Regions from separate parts of the Pseudarthrobacter sp. 1G09 genome, predicted to be linked through region 1. Evidence: riboswitches for the same ligand, from Rfam matches in the RefSeq annotation. Region 1 holds a riboswitch; each other region holds the start of a gene.
The links. A riboswitch is a leader RNA that binds a small molecule or an ion and turns the genes downstream of it on or off. The one in region 1 is predicted to bind S-adenosylmethionine.
Positions count from the first base shown of each region.

Region 1 (2,192 bases):
TGGCCGATCTCGGTAAGGAAGCCGTCGTGGCCGATGGGCGCCTGGATGAGGTGGACCTCAACGTCGCCGGGCAGGGCCTGGGCCAGCTCATGTGACTGGGACGGGAAGTAGAGCCGGTCCGATTCCACGGCCGCCACGAAGAACCGGGCACTGGTCCGGGCGAGGGTATCGGCCAGGCTTCCCCGGCCGCGGCAGACGTCGTGGCTCATGAGCGCCTCCGTGAGGACGATGTAGCTGTTCGCGTCGAAGCGCCGGACGAGCTTGCTCCCCTGGTGGTCCAGGTAGCTCTCCACCTGGTACCGGCCCCTGCCGGCAAGGACCCCGCCCTGCAGCGGCGACTCCGAAGCCTGGGCTTCACGGCCGAAGCGGTGCTCCAGCTCGGCGGCCGACCGGTAGGTGATGTGGGCAATGCGGCGGGCGAGCGCCAGGCCGTCCTCGGGGCAGGGACCGCCGTAGTAGTCGCCGTGGTTGAAGTTCGGGTCCTGCCGGATGGCCAGGGTCTGCGCCTGGGCGAACGCGATCTGTTCGGCCGTGCTGGCGGCTCCCACCGAGATGACGGCGCAGCGCTGCACCCGTTCGGGGAAGGTGACGGCCCATTCGAGGGCCCGGGCGCCGCCCATGGAGCCGCCCAGCACCGCGTACCAGCTGCTGATGCCCAGCTGGTCCGCCAGGCGGGCTTCAGCTTCCGTGCTGTCCCGGAGCGTCACCAGGGGGAACCTTGAGCCCCAGGGCTTGCCGTCGGGGCCGGGCGAGGACGGCCCCGTGGAGCCGTAACAGCCGCCCACAATGTTGATGGAGACCACAAAGAAGCGGTCCGTATCCACGGGGGCGCCCGGCCCGGCCAGGTGCTCCCACCAGCCTTCCTCGTCGGTGTCCCCGCGGGTCACGTGCGTACTGCCGGTCAGGGCGTGCTCCACCAGGATGGCGTTGCTGGCATCGGCGTTCAGCGTCCCCCACGTTTCGTACGCCAGGGTGACGTCCGGCAGGAATCCGCCGCCCTCGAGCTGCAGGCCGCCGATGGAGGCAAAGCGGACAATTCCGTGTTCGGGTGCGGTTGTACGGGCGACGGTAACCGTCATGGCAAGACCTCTTCTACGCGCTTGCCCGCCGTCGTTTACCGGCAGGCCAGGTCTTCACCCGGGGCACCCCGCCGCGGAAGGAGGGTTGCCGGCCAGCAAGCCGGGGCTGTCACTGGCACTCATGACCTGGTTCGAGTGTACGAAACACCCCCCGCTGATGGCCAAGCATGTGACTGGTTGTGACTTGCCGGTCCGCGCTGCTTTTCCCTGACGGCAGCCCGGCGGAAAGGGAGGCCGGCCGCCTGGCCGGCCTCCCGCCGTCGTACGTCTTCGGCTTAGCCGGCCGCGCCCTTGGCGGCCCGGAAGCCCGCTTCAAGGTCTGCCAGGATGTCATCGATGTGCTCGATGCCTACGGACAACCGCACCAGGCCGGGCGTCACCCCAGCTACCGCCTGCTGTTCCGGCGTCAGCTGGCTGTGGGTGGTGGAGGCAGGGTGGATCACCAGGGACCGGACGTCGCCGATGTTGGCGACGTGGGAGTGCAGTTCCAGGGCGTCGACGAACCGCTGCCCCGCTTCGGCTCCCCCGGCAAGGTTGAAGGCGACGACGGCACCCGTCCCCTTGGGCCCGTACTTGCGGCCGCGCTCGTACCAGGGGCTGGACGGCAGGCCTGCGTAGGCGACGGATTCGACGTCGTCCCGGCCTTCCAGCCAGCGGGCTACCTCGGTGGCGTTGGCCACGTGGCGTTCCACCCGCAGACTCAGCGTTTCCAGGCCCTGGGCGATCAGGAAGGCGTTGAACGGCGAGACGGCCGAGCCGAGGTCCCGCAGGAGCTGGACGCGCGCCTTGAGGATGTAGGACAGGTTTGCGCCGAGGAGCCCGTTTTCCCCGAGGTCCCTGCCGTAGACCAGGCCGTTGTAGGTGGGGTCCGGGGTGTTGAAGCCCGGGAACCGTTCCGGGTCCTTGCTGAAATCGAACTTGCCCGAGTCGACGATGACGCCGGCGATCGCCGCGCCGTGCCCGCCAAGGTACTTTGTGGCCGAGTGGACCACGATGTCGGCGCCCCATTCCAGGGGACGGATCAGGTACGGCGTAGAGAGGGTGTTGTCCACGATGAGGGGCACGCCGGCCTGGTGCGCCACCCCGGAGATGCCTTCGATGTCCAGGACGTCC
Region 1 covers NZ_CP188306.1:1,643,354-1,645,545, reverse strand. Annotated here, with positions in the region: gene metX (homoserine O-acetyltransferase MetX) at 1-1,079, opposite strand, end outside; SAM riboswitch class IV at 1,092-1,206, opposite strand; gene ACP3TD_RS07550 (bifunctional o-acetylhomoserine/o-acetylserine sulfhydrylase) at 1,355-2,192, opposite strand, start outside.

Region 2 (2,192 bases), 1.2 Mb from region 1:
CTGGTGTCGTTGGCGGGCACCCACCGGCCGGCATCCACTACGTAGTCCCAGCCGAGCCCGTCCCGGCGGAGCTTTTCAATGCCTGCGAGGAGCCGCTGGGCATCTTCGAGCCGGGAGCCGACTCCGAAGCTTGCCCGCAGTGATCCTGATGGCAGGCCCAGGCGCTTCAGCAGCGGGTGGGCGCAGAAGCGGCCATCACGGAGTCCTACACCGTGTTCGGCGGAGAGGTATGCGGCTACCAGGCCGGCGTCGTAACCCGCCACCGAGAAGTTCACTACCCCAATGGTGTCTTTGTCAGGGTCGGTGTCCTTGAAGATTTGGTGCACCGTGACGCCGTCGATCGCCTGCAGGCCTTCCACCAGGTAGGCACGGATGGCCGACTCGTGGGCGTGCCAGCGGTCCTGGTCCAGGCTCGCGATAACCTGCGTTGCCCGCGCCAGGGTAGCCGCACCCAGCACGTTGGGGGAGCCGCCCTCATGGCGGGCCGGGCCGGTGGCCCAGCTGACGCCGTCGAGCTTTGCTTCCTTTACGGCGCCACCGCCGGCGAGGTGCGGCGTGCCGGCGTCGAGCCAGTCCGGGCGGCCCACCAGGACGCCGGCGCCAAAGGGTGCGTAGAGCTTGTGCCCGGAGAAGGCAAGGTAGTCGACGTCGTCGGCGCTGATGTTGACGCGGCGGTGCGGCGCCAGCTGGGCCGCGTCCACCACGATGCGGGCACCGTGCCGGTGGGCGAGGGCGGCGAGTTCCCGGATGGGAAGGATTTCGCCGGTGACGTTGGAGGCGCCGGTGACGGCCAGCAGGCTGACGCCGCCCTGCTCAAGCTCGGCGCGCACGGAATCGATGGTCCCGGCGATCGTGTCGGCGGCAACGATGCTCCGGTGGGGGACACCCTGCCACGGCAGCAGGTTGGCGTGGTGTTCGATGTCCAGGTAGAGGACGTCGCCGGCGGGTTTGCCGTCCGTGCCGGGGAGGCAACCGGCGAGCAGGTTAAGGGAGTCGGTGGTGTTCCTGGTGAAGATGACGGAATCGTCGGGACGTCCGCCGACGAACTCGCGGACGATGTTGCGCGCGTTCTCGTATACGGACGTGCTGATCTGCGAAGCGTAACCGGCGCCGCGGTGGACGCTGGCGTAGAACGGCAGGATCTCGTTGAGGTAGGCCGACACCACGGTCAGGGCCGGGGCGGAGGCCCCGTAGTCAAGGTTGGCGTAGCGGACGTGGCCGCCGGAGATCAGCGGAGCCAGGATTTCAGCGCCGGTAACCGCTGAAAGCGGACGTCCGGCGGCCGCCAGGCGTTCATCAGAGACGATTCCGGCGGTAATGGGGGAGTCGACGGCAGTAGTCATGGAGACCTCACTTCAGGACAGGACTCCGGCAGTGCTGGAATCCGCGCTTGCCGCATCCGCTCCGGACCGGCCTGGTCGTCACCCGGGGCACCCCACCGCGAATGGAGGGTTGCCGGCCAGCAAACCGGGGTTTAGCGCTGGCACTCGTGACCTGGATAAAACCATAGAACATCCGGCGGCCCGGCCTGAAGCCGGGAGGATTGTTAAGGGTTTTGTTACGTGCGGCCCGGAATCGGGACTTTCTTCGAAGATTACGACGGCGGGCGCCCCCTTTTGGAGGCGCCCGCGGTCAATTATTCGGAAGTAGGCCGGCCTACAGCAGGTCGTCCAGGCCGGGGTTCAGCCGGTGCAGCACTTCGGTGTGCAGGATGGAATTGGTCGCCAGGGCGTTCCCGCCGAACGGGCCGTCCTCGCCTTCAAGGGAGGTGAAGCGGCCGCCGGCCTCCACCACGATGGGCACGAGGGCGGCCATGTCATAGAGGTTCAGTTCGGGCTCGCAGGCGATGTCCACGGACCCTTCGGCCACCATGCAGTAGGACCAGAAATCGCCGTAGGCGCGCGTGCGCCAGACGTCCTCAGTCAGGCCCAGGAAGTCGTCAAGATTGCCGCGTTCCTTCCAGCCACCCAGGCTGGAATAGGACAGCGAAGCGTCGGACAGGGTGGAAACGTCGGAGACCCGGAGCCGGGTGGCCGATGCGAGGGAACGGCCCATGTAGGCCCCCATGCCTTTGGCGGCCCACCACCGCTTTCCCAGGGCGGGTGCGCTGACGACGCCCACCACCGGCTCGCCCTCATCAACCAGGGCGATGAGCGTGGCCCAGACGGGAACACCGCGGACGAAGTTCTTGG
Region 2 covers NZ_CP188306.1:2,838,355-2,840,546, reverse strand. Annotated here, with positions in the region: gene ACP3TD_RS13055 (aminotransferase class V-fold PLP-dependent enzyme) at 1-1,343, opposite strand, end outside; SAM riboswitch class IV at 1,382-1,495, opposite strand; gene hisN (histidinol-phosphatase) at 1,657-2,192, opposite strand, start outside.
Region 2: it holds a riboswitch for S-adenosylmethionine, as region 1 does, so the genes downstream of both, ACP3TD_RS13055 (aminotransferase class V-fold PLP-dependent enzyme) here and metX (homoserine O-acetyltransferase MetX) in region 1, are expected to answer to the same signal.

Region 3 (2,192 bases), 1.8 Mb from region 1:
CCTCCCCGGTGAAGGCGCGTTCGGCAGCGGCAGCGGATTCGTAGACGAACCCGGAGTTGAGGAAAATCGCCTCGGATGTTTCCTGGAAGTTGGTGCGGTCCAGCCCGCCGCGGACGGCCTGGGTGTCAGGGCTCCAGCCGGCGGCGTCTTCGTTGAAGGTCACTTAGTTCTTTCCGAGGTTGGTGGGCAGGCCGCGGTTCTTCCATCCGTTGACGGTGCGTTCGCCGTAACGGTCCGGTTCGCCTTCGAAGCCTTCCAAGACGTTGTAGGAGGTGAAACCCGCCTGGGTTGCGGCCGTTGCCGCCGCGATGGAGCGCTGCCCGGAGCGGCACAGGAACAGCAGCTCGGTGCTGCGGTTCTCCGGGCCCTGCTGCTCAAGGTCGGTAATGAATTCCGGGTTGGGAATGCCGCCCGGGAACGTCCACTGGATGAACAGGGGATCGTTGTCCGTGGCCTTGGTGTCCGGGATGCCGATATGCGCCCATTCGCCCTCGGTGCGGACATCCACCAGGATGGCGCCCTGCTCCAGCTTGGCCCAGGCCTCCTGGGGTGTCAGGTCTCCTGCGTAGCTCATGCGTGGCCCTCGCCGTCGAACTCGGGTTCGTCAGCGGCGGATTCCAGGTGGTCCACGGCGGTGGCGACGGCGGCATCAGCGGAGGCGATGGCTGCGGGGAGCACCACGGCCTGGGCCACGATGACGCTGCTGCCGTTGAAGGTCGCGGCCGGGCTGCCGTGCAGCACGTACCCTTCCGCCAGGGCGGCCGAGATCCGCTCACAAAAAGCGCGGTCGTCCGGGCCGCTGATCAGGCGGTAGGACAGTTTCTCTTCGGGGACAGGTGCGTCAGACATGACGGATCTCCTTCTCTCACGCTTGCAGCTCGAATCGGTCGATATGCCGAGTATTCACCTGAGGCACCCCGCCGTGGAAGGAGGGTTGCCGACCGGCCAGTCAGGGCTTGGCGCCGGTACTCATTACTCCCCAAAAACGTAACACCTGCCGCCGGGAGCCGCACCGCCGCCGTCGTCATCTTCCGTAACTGAACCGGAAACACAGGGTCACGGGGGTGCGGAGCGCTTTCGGGGCAGCGCCCGACGTCGGCATTGCCGCAGGTGGGCGGGTTTTACGCTGCTTCCTGCATGCTTTCCCGGCGGGCCGCGACCGATAAAGTACAGGTGGGGCCGCTGCCCCATCAGGTCTTTGGCACCGGGGGTTTCCATGAGCACGCGTCCATCCGCGCGACGACGCACCAAGCCTTCGGTCCGTCGGTTCCGCGCGGGCGCGTTGAGGGTGTGGACGTTCCTTGCCGCTGTCCTTCTGGCAGCGTGTGCCGTGGTGCTGCCTGCAGGTGCCGCCCGCGCCGCTGACCTCAGCCCGGACGAGGGAAAGCCCCTGCTCGGGGCAATGCTGGAATGGGGTGAGGATTCCGCTGCCGGTTTCGCCGAACGGCTTGGCGCATCTCCGGCCGTCTACGGGCACGACCTCGCCCTGCCGTACCGCGCGTCGGAGCAGGGCAACCTCCGGGGCTTCCTGGAGCAGGCATCACTGCAGGGTTCGCATGCGATGTTCACCGTGAAGCCCAGCGTGCCCCTCGACCAGATTGATGACGCTGCGGCGGCGTCCTTTGCCCGCGAAGTGCGTCGGCTGGCGTCTGGCTTTACCGGGCAGGTGCTCATTCGATTTGCCCCGGATATGAATGCCAGCTGGGTGGAATGGGGCCAGCAACCCGGCGCGTACCGGAATGCCTTCCGTGCGGTGTCCGCGGCGTTCAAGAAGTCCGACGACGGTCCGCTGATGGTGTGGGAGCCGTACCTTGGCAAGGACTATCCCTTCGCCCGGAGCCGGAACGCGCCAGCGCCCGGCAGCGAGGGTTTCGCGTTGCTCGACACCAACGGTGACGGAACCTGGGATGGGGCGGACAGCGCCTACGGACCCTACTATCCCGGCGATGACGCCGTGGACTGGGTGGGCCTGACCGCCTTCCACGACGATACGGCCGGCGGGGCGGCGGTGAACACGGTGCCACGCGCGGGCGAGCTCCAGGAGATGCTTACGGCCTCCGGCGGGGAAAACTTCTACAGAGACTATTCAGCCGGGCGTGGCAAGCCGTGCGTGCTGCAGACCGCCGCGTTCTACAGCCCGTCCTCCGGGGGCGCGTCCGAGGTGGACGTCAAGGCCGGCTGGTTCGACCAGG
Region 3 covers NZ_CP188306.1:4,149,572-4,151,763, reverse strand. Annotated here, with positions in the region: gene ACP3TD_RS19155 (O-succinylhomoserine sulfhydrylase) at 1-163, opposite strand, end outside; gene ACP3TD_RS19150 (rhodanese-like domain-containing protein) at 164-574, opposite strand; gene ACP3TD_RS19145 (DUF1737 domain-containing protein) at 571-849, opposite strand; SAM riboswitch class IV at 863-977, opposite strand; gene opgC (OpgC domain-containing protein) at 1,217-2,192, shown strand, end outside.
Region 3: it holds a riboswitch for S-adenosylmethionine, as region 1 does, so the genes downstream of both, ACP3TD_RS19145 (DUF1737 domain-containing protein) here and metX (homoserine O-acetyltransferase MetX) in region 1, are expected to answer to the same signal.

Region 4 (2,192 bases), 820 kb from region 1:
GTGCCAGGAGCCCCAGCACACGTGCAGCCGGATCTGCTCCTGAGGGAGGTCCCGCAGCGCCCAGTTGGTGGCCTCAACCCGCAGCTGGATGAACTTCAGGTAGTCCTCCAGCGCCGGTTCTGGATTGATCTGGTCCCAGCTTTCGGCAAGGGACGGGTCGTCGAGCTGGACGGTCAGGCCGGCGTCGATGATGGCCTTGTATTCCTCCCGCATGGCGTCGGCGCAGGCGTAGACGAGTTCCTCGTCGGACTTGTAATACCCGTTGGCCACCCGTGCGCATGAGCCGGGGGAGAGGGACGCTATGAAGCCCTCCGTCAGCCCTGCTTTGGCGAGTCCCGTCTTCAGGTTGGTGACGTCCGAGGCCACGAGGTCCTGGCCGGTGTAGGTCAAGGGGCCGGCAATCCTGGGCTGGGCGACGCTCTTCCGGTGGGCCAGGATTCCCGACGACGGGTCGTTGTAGGCGTCGTTGAACTGCTGGCGGTCCCGCCGGTCAGGGAAGGAGGTGAGGACGACGTTCCCGGGCGACGAACGCCGGACCTCGGAGTCTGCCCAGCGGTCCACATCGGTCGGCTCCAAACCGCCGAGCCGCGCGAAGGAGTAGTTCCACCACGCCCCGTAGTCAACAGAGCTGGCCATCGTGTGGCCGTACTCTCCGTCGTTGGGAATGTCGATGCCAAGGTCTTTTTGGCGCTGGACGACGTCAACCACGGAGGCTTCGAGGAGTTCCAGGAACTCCGGCGTGATCCCGTCAGCCTCCTTGGCGGCGTTCGCAGCGATGAGTTCCGGCGTCCGCGGCAATGAGCCTGCGTGGGTGGCGCGGATGTGGTCGGTGTTCTGGGGCACGGTGGAGTTCCTTTCCATCGGTCCTGGCAGTAGCACCTTCGGGGCAGGGAGACCTCCCTGCTGTACAGGTTGCTGCGGCGTCACTGAGCCAGGTCTCTCAGCCGCTCCGGATGGGTCACTTCCACTCAAGCCCACCCGCCAAAGGTGGGGCAAGTCGGTTTCACGATCTGACTTGCTTTGCGCTAAAGCAAGCAGTCATAGGTTTCCCAGGATTTGTCGATTCCATTGACAGGTTTCAATCAGCTTGATTGGCTGTTGTCACAGCGCGCAATGGGGGACATGGCCGCTGGACGCACTCAATGCACTCGAAAGAGGTAACGCACGTGAAGAAATCCCTGGCTACTTTTAGGACCCTTGCCGTTTCAGGGGCCCTTGCACTGGCGGTTGTCGCCGCTCCCGCTCCAGCCATCGCTGTGGGGGAGGGCCCCAACTACGGTGGCAACGGCCAGATCACCACCTCGAAGCTGGCCACCTATGACCAGATGGTGTCGTTCCTGAAGGACCAGGACGCCAAGCAGCCGGCCATGGAACTTGAGGTCATCGGCAAAACGGTCAAGGGCCGCGATATCCACCTGGTCAAGTACATCTCCGACCCGGCCAAGCCCACCATCCTCTACCTGACCCAGCAGCACGGCAATGAGCAGCTGACCACAGAGGGAGCACTGGAGTTCGTCAAGCACCTGGGCACCGGAAAATCGGCGGACATCCTCAAAGGCGTGAACATCCTGGTGGTTCCGATGCTCAACGCGGACGGCGCCATGGGTGACGTCGACTTCTCCCTGGAGGACTACATCGCCAAGGGTGACCGCAACATGACCCGCTTCAACGCCAAGGGCGTGGACCTGAACCGGGACCACATAGCCAAGATCCAGCCGGAAACCCAGGCCCTGCACAACAACGTGATGCGCAAATACCGGGTCGACTACATGATCGACCTGCACCACCAGGGCACCCGGGCAGAGCGCGACGGCAAACTCGTCTCCGGGTCCATCCTGTACCCCACCACCCCCAACGCCGATCCCGCCGTCGTCGAAAAGTCCAAGCAGCTTGGCGCCGTCGTCTTCGACAACGTCGACTCCACCGGCTGGGGCCACCTCGGCAAGTACCAGGGCGGCAGCGCCGAGACCATCAGCCGCAACGGCATCTCGGTGGAATACGGCATCGCCACCCTGCTCTTTGAGATGCGCGGCATGTCGGACCACTACCTCGACGGCTACGCGCTGGGGCAACGCAGCAACGGCTACCTGATCAAGCAGACCGTCACCACGCTGACGTCCACCGCCGCCGCCATCGCGGACGGTTCAATAGCCGACGCCGATACCTCCTTCTGGGACACCCTCGCCGAGCAG
Region 4 covers NZ_CP188306.1:825,169-827,360, forward strand. Annotated here, with positions in the region: gene ACP3TD_RS03930 (cobalamin-independent methionine synthase II family protein) at 1-843, opposite strand, end outside; SAM riboswitch class I at 855-960, opposite strand; gene ACP3TD_RS03935 (M14 family zinc carboxypeptidase) at 1,143-2,192, shown strand, end outside.
Region 4: it holds a riboswitch for S-adenosylmethionine, as region 1 does, so the genes downstream of both, ACP3TD_RS03930 (cobalamin-independent methionine synthase II family protein) here and metX (homoserine O-acetyltransferase MetX) in region 1, are expected to answer to the same signal.